4 regions of the Falsiruegeria litorea R37 genome follow, and region 1 is predicted to be linked to each of the others. Evidence: riboswitches for the same ligand, from Rfam matches in the RefSeq annotation. Region 1 holds a riboswitch; each other region holds the start of a gene.
What was found. A riboswitch is a leader RNA that binds a small molecule or an ion and turns the genes downstream of it on or off. The one in region 1 is predicted to bind cobalamin.

Region 2: it holds a riboswitch for cobalamin, as region 1 does, so the genes downstream of both, TRL7639_RS05000 (ABC transporter ATP-binding protein) here and TRL7639_RS01330 (hypothetical protein) in region 1, are expected to answer to the same signal.
Region 3: it holds a riboswitch for cobalamin, as region 1 does, so the genes downstream of both, TRL7639_RS13300 (ABC transporter substrate-binding protein) here and TRL7639_RS01330 (hypothetical protein) in region 1, are expected to answer to the same signal.
Region 4: it holds a riboswitch for cobalamin, as region 1 does, so the genes downstream of both, TRL7639_RS15100 (DUF1636 family protein) here and TRL7639_RS01330 (hypothetical protein) in region 1, are expected to answer to the same signal.

What each region holds. Positions count from the first base shown of each region.
Region 1 covers NZ_FWFO01000001.1:265,479-269,058, reverse strand. The annotation lists gene rsgA (ribosome small subunit-dependent GTPase A) at 1-472, shown strand, start outside; gene TRL7639_RS01340 (alpha/beta hydrolase family protein) at 509-1,372, opposite strand; gene TRL7639_RS01335 (TetR/AcrR family transcriptional regulator) at 1,466-2,029, shown strand; cobalamin riboswitch at 2,047-2,256, shown strand; gene TRL7639_RS01330 (hypothetical protein) at 2,345-2,743, shown strand; gene TRL7639_RS01325 (protein-tyrosine phosphatase family protein) at 2,993-3,496, opposite strand.
Region 2 covers NZ_FWFO01000001.1:1,006,694-1,010,273, reverse strand. The annotation lists gene TRL7639_RS05015 (DUF2971 domain-containing protein) at 1-888, shown strand, start outside; cobalamin riboswitch at 1,588-1,795, shown strand; gene TRL7639_RS05000 (ABC transporter ATP-binding protein) at 2,044-2,829, shown strand; gene TRL7639_RS04995 (ABC transporter substrate-binding protein) at 2,848-3,580, shown strand, end outside.
Region 3 covers NZ_FWFO01000001.1:2,731,470-2,735,049, reverse strand. The annotation lists gene TRL7639_RS23115 (hypothetical protein) at 88-267, opposite strand; gene TRL7639_RS13300 (ABC transporter substrate-binding protein) at 239-1,852, opposite strand; cobalamin riboswitch at 2,142-2,349, opposite strand; gene TRL7639_RS13295 (NAD(P)/FAD-dependent oxidoreductase) at 2,396-2,797, opposite strand; gene TRL7639_RS13290 (GNAT family N-acetyltransferase) at 2,804-3,580, opposite strand, start outside.
Region 4 covers NZ_FWFO01000002.1:313,413-316,992, forward strand. The annotation lists gene cobW (cobalamin biosynthesis protein CobW) at 15-1,070, opposite strand; gene TRL7639_RS15100 (DUF1636 family protein) at 1,074-1,448, opposite strand; cobalamin riboswitch at 1,527-1,737, opposite strand; gene TRL7639_RS15105 (LysR substrate-binding domain-containing protein) at 1,810-2,694, opposite strand; gene TRL7639_RS15110 (NAD(P)-dependent oxidoreductase) at 2,818-3,580, shown strand, end outside.

The DNA of each region.
Region 1 (3,580 bases):
CCTCGTCGGATCTTCCGGTGTGGGAAAAACCACGCTGACCAACGGGTTGACGCAAGCTCGGGACGCCACGGCTGGCATACGCGAAGACGACGCCAAGGGGCGGCACACAACCACATCCCGCGCCCTGCGTCACATGACCAACGGCGGGTGGCTGATCGACACACCGGGCATGCGGGCCTTGCGAATGCTTGATTCCCCGGACGGCATTGATGAGGTCTTTGCCGATCTTGTCGAGCTATCCCGTGACTGCCGCTTTTCGGATTGCGCGCATAGTTCCGAGCCCGGTTGCGCCATACGGGGCGCGATAGAGGCCGGAACTCTTGATCCAGATCGCCTGCGTCGCTGGCAAAAGCTGCTGCGTGAGGATCGGATGAACTCGGAAACCGTGGCCGAGGCGCGGGCGCGCGACAAAGCCTTTGGCAAGATGGTCCGTTCAGTGATGAAGGACAAGAAAGGCCGCAAGGGCCTGTAACCCATGCCGGGCGCCCCTAACTTGGGGTGCCCGGCGTTACAGGGCTGGCACCAGGTCGGGCCACAACGTCCGACTTCGACGCGCAAACGCCCCAAGATGGCCGACCTCTTTCAACCCATAATCCGAAGGCGTCAGGGTCTTTTTTTCGACCCCTGCCCCATAAAGCTCGGACAGTTTCCACACGCATTTGGGCGGAATGGTGTCGTCGTCGTTGAGGGCAATCATCGTCACCGGTGCCCTGCTGCGACCCCAATCAGGCGCTGGAATGGTTAGCCCGGCCTCGGGCAGATAGCTGCGGGGCGACGTGCACCATTTCCGCCATTGCCAATACACCTGCGGCGGCAAATCGGCTCCGAACCCCGTAATCTTGCCCGGCAGATAGCCGAGCACTTTCACCAGAAACGGCACATGCCCAAACCAAAAGAGCCGCGCCAGCCCCTGATACGGCCAATCGTGATCCGTGTGATGCACAAGCCCCGAGCACACGCCAATCATGCGATCCACATCCTCGATCCCGTCCTGTGACGGCATCAGCATCCCGCCCACGGAATGACCGATGACCCACAGCGGAACATCGGGAAACCGCCGCTTCATCTCGAACCGCGCTGCGGGCATGTCGATCAGGGCCCAATCGGACATGGTCACGGGCGAATCTTTCAATCGCCCCTTCAACGACGTGCCAAAATCTCGGTAGTCATAGGTCAGACACGCCATGCCGCGCGCTTCGACAAGCCACCGCGCAAAGTGTCGGTAATAGTCGCGCGGAACACCAGTGGCACCATTTAGAACCACTGCTGCCAGCGGCTTGCCAGCAGGCCGATACAGAACCGCCGACAATTCGGCCGGACCTGCGGGAAAGTGAAACTCCTCGACTTCGACAACAGTTTGATTGTCCAGCATCGTGCATCCTCTGACATAGCTCCGGCCACTAGACCGATCAGTCTAAACACATCACTGGACCATTCGGTCTAGTGGTGTCAATATCACGCGAACATGACCGAACGTCCGCTTCCAACCAAAGACCGCCTGATCCGCGCCGCTGCCGACCTGTTCCGGCGTAGGGGCTATCATGGGGTTGGATTGTCAGAGCTTTTGAGTGCAGCAGACGCACCCAAAGGCTCGCTCTATCATCACTTTCCCAACGGCAAATCCGATCTCGCCGTGGCCGCGGCCACCTGGGCCTCGGACGAGATGTTGCGCCTTATCGCAGCCTCTTTCGAACCGGCAGAGGATTTTCCCTCTGGTACACAAACCTTGTGCCATAAGGCAGCAAAGCTCTTTGACAATTCAGGCCAGTGGGACGGTTGCCCGATCTCAGCGACACTGTTTGAAGGGCCAGACAACACAGGTTTTCGCCAGCACGCGCACCACCTTTACGAGGGCTGGATTACCGAAGTAACCCACCACGCTGCACGCCTGGGTGAGGCGCATCCCCGCGACACCGCCGACACGCTGTTCATTCTTTTACAAGGCGGCTGGCAATTGGCGCGTGCCCGACAAAGCTCGGATGAGTTGCGCAAACTACCCGATCGGCTGTTTGCGACCAAAACCGATTGACGCCAACCCCATCCAACCGCTAGCCATCTCATGATGGTTCCCGCGCCGCGAATCCGCGACCGGGATGAAAAGGGAACACGGTGCGGCCCAATCTGAGGCCAAGTCCGCGACTGCCCCCGCAACTGTAAGCGGAGAGCGACGCCGAAACACCACTGACCGCAAGGTCGGGAAGGTCGGCCAAGCGATGACCCGCAAGTCAGGAGACCTGCCATCGAAACTGAAACTCGAACCTGGGCGGGGCGTCCGGGCCGAATCGATGGCACCCAAGCCACCTTTTCCGGTCACATTCCCCTTTCCCTGCGCGGAGGGCGCAACATGATCTGGAAGACCAACACTCACCTGTTTTCAGCGACCGTGTGTCAGCACACCGGCAAAACCTGCCCTGCGGTGCAACGCATGGCCGAGAAGCTGTCGCAAGCCATGGTAGCGTCAAAGCCCATGACATCCGACGATTTCGAGATCGAAGGAAACAGCGTCCTAAAGCATTGCCCGATGGAATGTCCGGCCCGGTTCACTGCCAGCCATGATCGCATACGCATCTTCTGCGGTGTGACCCCCGAGGCAGAAACAGAGGATTTGAACCGATTTGCAGACGCGTTGTTTGATCCACAACCGCGGCCTATGCCTGCCGGGACATTCGAGCGTCCCTGCGCCCTTGCCGAGGCGGTGCCCACCAACATCGAGACCCAAACTGTGCACCACGCCGTTCTCTGACGGAGGGACATTGGCGGCCTCGGGGTGCTCCCGCCCGTCATTGGCGTTCCTGACGGAACGCCGCCTCCCGTTGGGCCGAGCCTCGCTTCGCTCGGCGGGTTGCGCTTGGTTCGACCCGCCTACCTAGATTACCGTATACAGCGCGTTTTGGCCGGTTGGGCGCAAGTGCCATCTGCGAAGCTGAAAACGCCACAGGCGCGAGTGTACCCTGGCCCTATGACGGCCACAACAAAGCTTAGGGTCAGGACCCTAGTCAAGCACACGCAAAATGCGACCGGTCGAGGCCCATTGCATCTGCTCATCCGTCTCGACGGCACAGGGGCGTACGGCCCGCAAACGTTTCTGCGCCTCACGCGGGTTCTCCCCGCATTCGACCATAAGGCGCAGAGCAATCATGCCGGAGCGCCCACACCCTCCTTTGCAGTGCACCAGAACACGCCCGCCCCCGGACAAGGCTTGCCGCGCCGAGGCGCTCACATCTGACCATTGTTCCAGAAACACCTCACCCGGAACGCCGAAGTCCTCGATCGGCAAGTGCACCCAGCGACAAGCCCGCCCCTGGATGTCCGCACCAAACATGCTGGCGCCATGCTGTAACATCTCGACCTCGGTGGTCATGGACAGCACCAGCCCCGGCGCCCAGGACGCAATCAGGTCCAGATCTGTTTCGTAGTCGCCATACCGTCCTGGCAACGGGGAAATCGCCAGGGTGCCGCCGCCGACCTGCAACGCATAAATCACCATTTCCGACATGACTTCCCCCAAGGAATTCAAAAGGCTCAAACATTCAGCCAACTGATGTAATTCCAAAAGTTGTACAGCGCCCCCGGCCAAATC
Region 2 (3,580 bases), 740 kb from region 1:
TTCAACGATCCAATGGAGGGTCGCCTTTGGTTACACCAAAACGGGCTATCCCCGACGTGGCTTGAGCCCTTGCTTGACAGCGTTGGCATACTTTGCATGACCCGCAATCATCTCAATCCGTTAATGTGGAGCCACTACGGGGAGAACCATACTGGCTTTGTGATAGGATATGATGACGGAGATCTGTTATTTTCAGATCAAAGAGACACCGTGATTGACGCCCAATCAGGGAGTACATTCACAGAATCTCAGTATGAATTTTCTGATGTTGAACAATCCGGCCGTGCGGCTGCACAGTGGGTTCAATTGGGTATGGACGAGCTTGAAGTGCCAGACATAGCAGCGGCTATTAGGCATATTTTTCTGATGAAACAACATTGTTGGAACTATGAAGAAGAAGTTCGCATTGTGAAGTTGCTCTCTTCTGCTGCGCATACTGCAAGTGAATGGGTGAGACTGACAGGCAATACTCCAACGCCGATTTCGACGCCGGTTGCACCGAAGGTTTCACTCTCTCATCCGTCCGAAGTTTTCACACTAGAGGCTTCTCCTCAGAGCATTAAACACATCATCCTTGGAATGAGGAACCCGCTAGTTGTTGAGGGCCGCAAAGTCAGCCCTGATGATGACTTAGCGAGATGCGTTTCTGGATGTGGTGCCTCGATTGAGTTGTCCTCTTGGGATGAGAATGGAGAAATGCAGGCCTCGAAGCTGGAAACAAAAATCGACTGGGGCTGGCCGAACGACGTATCGTCCGTAAAGATTGAGCCCGAAATGTTGAAAGCGATATCTGGCAAAATTTCAGGCCAGCCGTTGTCAACACAATCTCTAACAGTGACCAATTTCAACGATGGTCGAGTATGCGCGTCATGGGACGATGAGCTTTGAACGCCCATTCTTGTGCAAAGTGTTCAAAACACCCTTGTCTCGCGACTTTGCAAAGCCCGCTTCCTGCGCGAAGCTGACGTGGGCGATTGCTTTGAGTTCAAGTCGTCTCCGGATCATCCAACCAAGCCACGTACAGGTCCAGGATCACTACCCTGAGTTGCTTCCTAAACCCCATCCTGGGTTTCGGGCCAGGTCCTCTTTCAGCGATCTTTTCCCCAAGGAACCCCTCCCAGATCCTATCCACCAGTTCCCTAACCTCGGGATGATCTGACCACCTGTGCACATCTAAGGGTCTGGAATGCCAAGGGTTCTTAATCTGGTTAGTCACTCTCAGGACCTCTTACCGGGGATCTCTGCTTATTCCCAGTAAGAACCTCCCCACAGAAACCCACCACTGAGAACCCTCTCCAGGACCCACCCGGAGGCCCTCTCTGTGGCCCCTACAGTCCCCCCTCCCAGAGCACCTACCCAAGGGTATCCAGACTCCCAAAAGGCCCCCAGGAATGCCCCACTTTGGCTCTCTGGCGGGGTAAGTCGAAGAAAGGGATCATCGGGCTGGAATTCCTACCACCCCAGCCATCTTCCTTCAGATAGAATTCCAAATCGGATAGCCCGCGACTGACGCCAGTGTCTGCGGCCCTTTTGGGCATCAGACGGACCATCACACATTGTCGCTTGTTGACACATCCATCAAAGTCGGGCACTCAACAGCGCGATGGTTTCCTGGAGGTTATCCCAGGGATGAAAAGGGAATACGGTGCGGCCCAACCTTCGGCGCCAAATCCGTGACTGCCCCCGCAACTGTAAGCGCAGAGCGACGCCAGTGACCCACTGACCCAAACGGTCGGGAAGGATGGCCAAGCATCGACCCGCAAGTCAGGAGACCTGCCATCTTATGTTCAACCAACCCGGGACGGGGCGTCCTGGAAGGAGGCTTTGATGGCACGTTTGTTGCGTGTTTACATGAACGGCACCTACTGTCCGCGCTTGACATCAAGCGGAGCGGGCAATGCTGAAATCAACTGATCCATTTCGCCAGATCCAAACCGCGCGCTGGATTCGATCAAGCAGCGTCTTGAAACGCTGCAATTTGCTTGGGGTGACAGCCCCGGCTGCATTGCGCCGCGCGTCGTGGGCCACATCCGAGGATCGGCCATGACCCGCCACTCTTTTCTCAGTGCGCGTCATCTTGAATACTATGCCCTGAACGGTGACGCCTTGTTGCAAAGCACCTCGTTCGACTTGGAGCAAGGCGCGATTCTGGCGATCGCAGGCCCAAACGGCGCGGGGAAAACCACGCTCTTGAACCTGCTTTGCGGCGCGGCGGATCTGGCTTTGGGGGATGTCCTGATCAAGGGACACAGCCTGAAACAGATGCCCGCGGTCGAACGCGCCCGCATGATTGCGGTCGTCAGCCAGCAGGAATTGCCGGACGGACGGCTGTCGCTGCGAGATTACGTGGCCTTGGGACAGATCCCCATCCGCTCGGACCGCTCGGCCCGGGAGAACGCGGATGAACTGAACCGCATTGTGATGACAACAGGGCTGGACCAACTGGCCGCCAAGAAGATGTCGATGCTGTCTGGCGGCGAGCGTCAGCGGGCGCATATCGCACGCGCGCTGGCGCAGCGGCCCTCGTTGTTGTTTCTGGACGAGCCAACCAACCATCTGGACCCGGACGCCAAGGGGCGGATGCTTTCGCTTGTGGCCGGGCTGGGGATCACAGTCGTGATGATCGTGCATGATCTGGTCATGATCCCCGAATTTGCCACCCATGTTGCATTGATGAAATCCACGCGCCTCACCCACTTTGGGCCGGTGGATGCGGTACTCACACCCAATCATGTCCGCGACACCTTTGGCGTCGATTACCTGCGCTTTCAGCACGAAGGCCGGATGATACCGGCGTTGGACATTCGCAAAACCACACGTACAACCTGAACTATGGAGTCTTTGGGAATGAAACACATCTGGTCCGTGGCGCTGATCACAGCCATGGCGGGCGGGGCCTCTGCACAGGGGATCACCGTCGACAACTGCGGCGAACCGTTGTCCTTTGAAACTGCCCCCGAGCGGCTGATCGTGCATGACATGAACATGACCGACATGGCCTTTGCCCTGGATCTGCAGGACAAGATCGTTGGCCTGACCGGCATCACCGGCTGGTACAAGACTAGCCCCGAGTTTGACGACCTGCGCGGTGACATTCCCGAACTGGCGCCAAAGTATCCCACGGTCGAAAACCTGGTCGCGGCTGAGCCGGATCTGTTCTTTGCGGGTTGGTACTATGGCATGAAGCCGGGCGGTGACGTGACGCCGGACACGCTGAAACCCTTTGGTATCAAGACGATGATTCTGTCTGAGAGCTGCGTGCATCTGGACCAAAACCGCCCCGCAGCCAGCATGGACTTGCTGTTCAACGACGTGCTTCGTCTGGGGAAAGTCATGCAGGTATCCGAGAAGGCCGAAGCCCTGGTGACCGGCTGGAAGGATGAGCTGGCAGCAATCGAAGCCAAGACCGCTGATCTGGCAAAGCCGCGTGTCTTCCTGCTGGATGGTCCTGCCGATGCGCCGTTCACCGCCGGCAAGTTTGCCATCCCGGATGCGATGATCGCAGCTGCGGGCGGTGAAAACGTGACCCACGACATGGACACCAGCTGGGGTCGGACCTCGTGGGAGACGGTTGCAGCGG
Region 3 (3,580 bases), 2.5 Mb from region 1:
GCGGCGAAGCCTTCTTCGGTCTGTAGATCGGCAATCAGGCGTGCCGTGTGTTTTTGTGTGACCGCATCAAGGGCCGACAGCGGTTCGTCAAACAGGATCAGCGGCGGCGCGGCGATCAGCGCGCAGAATGCCGACGCGTTGTGCCTGACCGATTGAGACCTCGGTGGGTTTTCTGTTCAACAGATCCTTGGACAGTTCAAGGCCATCGCACAACCGGTCCAGACGGTTCGGAGGCAGTTTAACTTTCCGCGCATTGACCGGCTCCATATCCGATTGATGCAGTGGCAACACCGGGTTGAACGCAGATCGGGGCTCCTGCATGACCAAGGCAGGATGACAGGAGCGCACTGAAGCGCCAGACCAGGTGATGGTTCCCATGCACGGCATAGCCGGGCAGACCGGGGCGTGCGACGTTGACCTGGCTGACGTGGAACACGGGGATCAGGGCCGCCTCGGACGCGATGATTTCTTGGGCTTTGTCATAAATCGCCTCGCGTTTGTCCTGTTCGAAGGTCAGGCGACCATCGGCCAAGAGCTTGTCGAGATCAGAATTCGCATAGCGACCAGCGTTCGATCCACCGTCAGATTTCAACAGCGTTTCCAGTACTGCGCCGGGATCGCCCTGCGGGGTCATAACCCAGGCCTGCAAGAACATGTCCGCATCCCCGTTGGCAATGGCATCGTTGCTGGCGCCATATTCACCGACCCGAACATTGGCTTTGACGCCGATGGCCTGCAGAAACGCTTGCGTCAGCTCGGCCGTGGGGGGCAGGGCCGCGCGCGAGGAGTAGGTGACGATGTCAATCTCAAGCGGCTCGCCATCCAGCATCCATTGGCCTCCTTCTTTGACGGCGCCAGCCTCGGCCAGCAGGGCCTCGGCCTTGGCCATGTCATAGGGCGCGGGAATGTCAGCGGCCCAGCCTTTGCCCGGGGGGAACATGGTGCCTGCGGGAACGCCACCAACACCGGACAGCACCGCGTCGACAATACCCTGAAGGTCAATCGCAACCGACACGGCCTGGCGGACAAGCGGGTTTGCCATCGGGCCGCTGGCCGCATTCACGGTGTAGAAATACAGACGCGCGGTCGGGGCGGAAAAGCCAAGCGCACCGGTTTCCTTGATCCGGTCGAAGTCGGTTTCGGGATAGTTGATCACCATGTCCACTTCACCAGCCTCAAAAGCCAATGCGGCAGAGGCCGGATCCCCCGCGACAACGACGCGAACCTCTTCCAGGCGGGGGGTGCCCAGACGATAGACGGCGTTGGCTTCGGCACGGTAAAGCTGCTCGGGGATCGCTTCGCGGAACACAAACGGACCGGTTGCGTTGATCGGATAGGCGTCAGAGGCCGCGCCGATGATGGCGATTGCGGGTTCTGACAGGGTCCAGGGGAAGGCGGCGTTGGGGCTGTTGGTCTCAAACACCACCACAGCGTCGCCATCTGCCGACATGCCTGCCAGATCCAGCAGTTTGTCCACGCGTTTGTTGTGTCCTGTGTGACCCTCTTGCGAGATCGCGGAAATCGCGTCGATCACCGCCTGGGCCGTCACGGGCGCGCCATCGTGGAAGGTCACCCCGTCGCGCAGGGTCACGCGCCAGGTGGTGGGCGAGGCTTGTTCGATCCCGGCCGCGAGGCGGGGGTACAGGTTCAGATCATAGTCGATGCCCATCAACGTCTCGGTCACGCCGGTCTGGTTCGACATCCAGCCATTGTAGCCTGCGCGCGGGTCGGGAACTTCGGCATTTGGGCCAAATCCGGTTGAAATTGGCAAGCTTCCTTGTTGCGCTGAGCTGGGTAGTGCGGGCGCAAGTGCCACGAGGGCTGCAAGCGCGAAACGAGAGGCTAGGGACATGTTGAAATTCCTTCTGAATGGCAAGCAATTCCGCTTTCTTGTGCTGGGACTCACCGCGACGAGGAATTAAAATGATATGTTATTGCATAACAATAAGCCGTGTGAGACATTCTTGCAAAGCGGCTTTAAAATCGGTGTAACCACCTAATTTTAAATCTAAATTTCATCCTGTATCCCCCCGGCGAGTCCAGCCGTTCTGTTGGGTGTATTCAAAGGAAGGTGCTCTCTGCAGACGTTGAAAATGTCACCTCTACGGATTGACCGTTGCCCTGAGCGCGCCCCGCACCCGAACAGGATGAACACCTCGGCAGGCCTCCTGGCTCGCAGATCTAGGCTGGGCCGGGCCTTCCCAGTGCTTTGATCACTCCAGTGGCAAATCCGGCTTAGTTCATCGCTTACTGTTGCGGGGGGCAGCCGCAGGTTTGACCGAACGGGTCGCACTGCGTTCCCTTTTCATCGAACGCCGAAGCGCTCGAACCGAAGCAGATGCGTCACTAAATACCCATGCGAAAGGGCCAAGTCGCGAGTGGGTTCAACCGAAGGTTAAAACTCGGCGACCTTGCCCCAGGAAGACGCACGCAAGCGCGACAAGCGGAACTGCGTGGGATCAACAATCGGCGTGGCGCCGGTAAGCAAATCAGCAACCAGATGGTCTGCTGCGGGACCAATGCCAAACCCATGACCGCTAAAGCCCGCTGCCAACAGGAAACCGGGTAGGGTGTCTGACAGGTCAATCACGGATACGCCATCTGGGGTGCTGTCGATGAACCCGGCCCAACTGGTCAGGACTTTGGCACCTTGCAAAGCGGGCAGCAGGGTTTGACTGCGCTCTAGGGTGGTTTTTACAATGGAGGCATTGGGTTTCGGGTCCAGAATGCGGTGCCGTTCCATCGGTGTGGGGCGATCCAGGGCCCATCGGCTGCGCATCTCCTGCGGAGCAGGCATGGACCGCTACCCCAGACCTTGGCTGAACACGGCCATTCTGTCAGGGGCGGCCGGGATTGTTCCGCGCTCCATCACGGGGGATTGGTTCGTCATGAACAGGCCCGCATCCGCCAGCCAAGGGGTAAGGTCGACGTTGCGAACGATGTCGAGGCGCACAAATTGCCCGACCAACCCCTTCAGGTGGTGCGCGATCAAGGTTTTAGTGTCTTGTACGTCTTGTGCCACCACTGGCCCGATCACATACCCCCGGCCAAAGCGACGACACCCGGCAAAGCCGGTAACGTCGCTCCTGCTTCGCATCACGGCCAGTTCACCATTCTCGGCAAGCCATTCAATCAATGCCGACCTGTCGCCGCCATAGCTTTGGCTTTCCAATCGGCGAATGCTGTCCAGATCCCTGGGTTGCGCGTCCTGGGCGCCGATGGCCTCTGGCGCAGCTGTAAGGGTTCCTTGATGTTGGACCAGTCGCGCTACGTCCTGAAACCCAAGCTTTTCATACAAAGGTCGGCCCGAACGGGTCGAGACCAGCCTGATGTTGCGATCTGTTGCTCCCAGAAGTGAGGTCATCAAGGCGCGCCCCAATCCCCGACCTCGGGCGTCCGGGGATGCGATCACCATATGGATGCTGGCCAGGTCAGGGCCGAAATCAGAACGCAACGCCGTCCCGGCAACCTGACCATTCCGTTTGGCGACAACCCCGGTTGAAAAGGCCAGCAGCATTTTCCAGTCGGATTGCCTGTGGGGCCATCCAATGGCTTCCGAAAGAGCTGTAGCGGAAAGCAG
Region 4 (3,580 bases), on a different contig from region 1:
GGCGGTCTTGGTCCTTATTCTGCCGGCTCAAACTGACCGGCGAGGATGTCGCGGATGCGCGCCTCTTGGATGTCGTCATGCTCGGCAATGACAACGACCCGGCCCAGACGGTTTTCTTCCGCCTTCCAGGGGCGGTCGAACTGATGACGCACGCGCGCGCCAACGGCCTGCACCAGCAGGCGCATCGGTTTGCCTGCAACGGCGGCATAGCCTTTGACGCGCAGAATGTTCAGCTCGTTGGCCAGACGTTCGATCCGATCAACCAGTTCTTGTGGGTCGGTCAGCTCGGGCAGCTCAACCACGATGCTTTCAAAGTCATCATGCTCGTGGTCGTGGTGGCCGTCGTGATGGCTGGGGCGCGCTTCCATGTCGTCTTCGGCCGCAGCTTCCAGACCCAGAACAACACGCACATCTACGACGCCCTCGGCCACCTCGACCACGGGCAGCGGGCGGGGGGCTTCGGCTGCGATGATCTCTTTGGCTTTGGCGATGCCATCGGGGCCTGCCAGATCCGGTTTGGTCAGCAGGATGATATCCGCGCAGGAAATCTGGTCTTCGAAGACTTCGGACAGGGGCGTCTCGTGATCAAGGCTGTCATCGGCCAGGCGCTGCGCGTCCACCGCCTCGACGTTGGGGGCGAAACGGCCTGCGGCGACGGCTTCGGCATCGGCCAGAGCGATCACACCGTCGACGGTGATTTTCGAGCGGATATCGGGCCAGTCGAAGGCTTTCAGCAGCGGCTTGGGTAGCGCCAGACCGGATGTTTCGATCAGGATGTGCTCGGGGCGCGGCTCTAGCGCCATCAGAGCTTCGATGGTCGGGATGAAGTCATCGGCCACGGTGCAGCAGATGCAACCGTTGGCCAGTTCCATGATGTTCTCGGCAGGGCAATCCGGGATCGCGCAGGATTTCAGGATTTCGCCATCGACGCCAACATCGCCAAACTCGTTGACGATCACGGCCAGGCGCTTGCCTTGCGGGTTCTGCATCAGGTGACGCACAAGCGTTGTTTTGCCCGAACCAAGGAAGCCGGTGATGACAGTGACGGGAAGTTTTTCGAGGGTCGACATGGGTCAGGCTCCGATCGGGGGGATGCGCGCGGCGCAGTTTTTGCGGAAATGGACGGGACGCTCGCGCCAGGGCACAATCCCGTCGGCGGTGGCGTGGTATTTGGTGGCGCCTTCGACGATGACATCGACGTCGTCGGCCTCGTTCAGGTTTTCATAGACAAAGGTCCAGCGCGACGGCCCGCCGCGCAGCACGACCGAGCAACCCTGATCGCAGTTGGACAGGCATTCGACGGCTTTCAATTGGACACCTTCAGGCAGCTCTGCCTCTTCCAGTGCCTTGTGCAAAAGCGTGCCGGGTCGTTGGTTGTCGTCCTCGATGGGCAGACCACGGCGGCACGTAGTGCAGACCAGCAGCTCGACTGGTGCAAAATCACTCATCTCTCTCATCCCCCCTTGGGTTTCGGGGGACGGGGTATGCGCGGGCCATCAGCCCGTCACCGGAACACCCCGTCCGGTTTGGTCTTTCAGGTGTTGGCAGGTCTCCCGGCTTGCGGATGTCAGAGAGGCGTCTCTGTCGGGCGACCCGCCTTCCCGGCCTGATTGGCCAGTGGCTTGGGCACCCTCTCCGGTCACGGTCGCGGGGGCGGCTGTGTTTAATCGGCTGGACGCCGAATGACACATTCCCTTTTCATCTGTTTGCACAGACACCAACGCAAGCGACATGGGGCATGCGGGCAGGCCTTGTCAAGCTTGGGACAGGTGCCAGAGCAGCGGGGCAGAGAAAAGCGACCGGATGCAGTCAGCCAGCGGCATTACCATCGAGCCGATCCCGCAGCCAGGCGATGAACAGCTGGGCTGAGGCGGACTGTGTCGCCGGTTCTTCTGCATGAATCAGATAGTGCGACTGCGCAAAGGGAATCGCAGGCCCCGCGATTTGCAATGGCGCGCCCTGGTCGATGGCGTTCCGGGCGAACCGGCTGAGGATCGTGGCATAGCCTGCACCGCCCATGACCAATTGCAGGGCAGCGACCGTTGTATCCACCGAATGGCGGGGCGTTTTTTGAGCCGGGGGCAGGCCGTGCGCCTCGAAATACCGGGCCCAGTTGTCTTCGTAGCCAAGGATATGGATCAATGGCCCGGATTGCAGCGCATCAACGCTTGGTTTCGGGGCATCTGCACGACAGACCGGAACGATGGTTTCATCACACAGTTTTTCGGCCCGCAGACCGGGCCAATCGCCATAGCCCAGGCGGATTTCCACATCGACATCATCAACCTTGGTGCTGTCGGCCCAGATATTGGAAACAAGGCGCACGGGGATGTCGGGATAGAGCGTGTTGAACGCGGGCAGCTCTGCCGCGATCCAATAGGTTGCCGTGGAAATGGCCGCGCGAATGGTCAGGGTCTGGCGACTGTCGCCGCCAAACAGCGCATTGGTGCTGAGCGAGATGTCCGACAGTGCGCGGCGCACGGTCAGCGCATAAGACTGCCCCAACTCGGTCAGCTCCAACCGGCGCGCGGCGCGGGTGAAGAGTTTTGCGCCCAGATTTCCCTCAAGTGAGCGGATGTGCAGGGACACCGCAGTCTGCGTCAGCCCCAGTTCGCGTCCGGTTTCGGTAAAGTTCAGATGCCGGGCGGCGGCCTCGAACGTGCGCAGCCAGATCGGGTTGGGAAGTCGGTCCATTTATCACCAAAAAAATTTAGACATTTACTGCATTATTATTCATTTCTCTTGGCACATGTCACGCGGAATACTCTGCTCCAGAATCGTATACACGGGCATGCTGCCCGTTTGGGAGGATACATCATGAAAGTTGGCTTCATCGGTCTGGGCAACGTGGGCGGCAAGCTCTCGGGCTCGCTTCTGCGCAATGGCATCGATCTGACGGTGCACGATCTGAGCGCGGCGTTGGTTGATGACTTTGTTGCGCGTGGGGCCAGCCGGGGCGAAAGCCCGGCGCAGCTGATGCGCGATTGCGACGCAGTGATCACCTGTCTGCCGTCGCCCGCAGCATCGGACGCGGTGATGCAGGAAATGCTGCCCGAGGTCACCGAAGGCAAAATCTGGATGGAGATGTCCACGACGGATGAAGCAGAAGTCAAACGTTTGGGAGCCATGGTGATCGAACGGGGCGGGGCGGCTGTGGATTGCCCGGTGTCCGGCGGGTGCCACCGGGCCGACACCGGCAACATCTCGATCTTTGCGGGCTGTGATCGCGAGACGTTCGAACGCATCTTGCCGTTCCTGACCACCATGGGCCGCCGTGTCCTGCACACGGGTGATCTGGGCTCGGCTTCGATCCTGAAAGTTGTCACCAACTATCTGGCTACTGCGAACCTGGTCACCTGCTGCGAGGCGCTGGTGACAGCCAAGGCGGCGGGCATGGACCTGAACACCACTTATGAGGCGATGAAGATCAGCTCAGGCACGTCTTTTGTGCATGAGACCGAAAGCCAGGTGATCCTGAACGGTTCGCGCGATATCTCTTTCACCATGGACCTTGTGAAAAAAGACGCGGGTCTGTTCCACGAGGTGGCCAAACGCAACAATGTACCGTTGGAGATCGCAC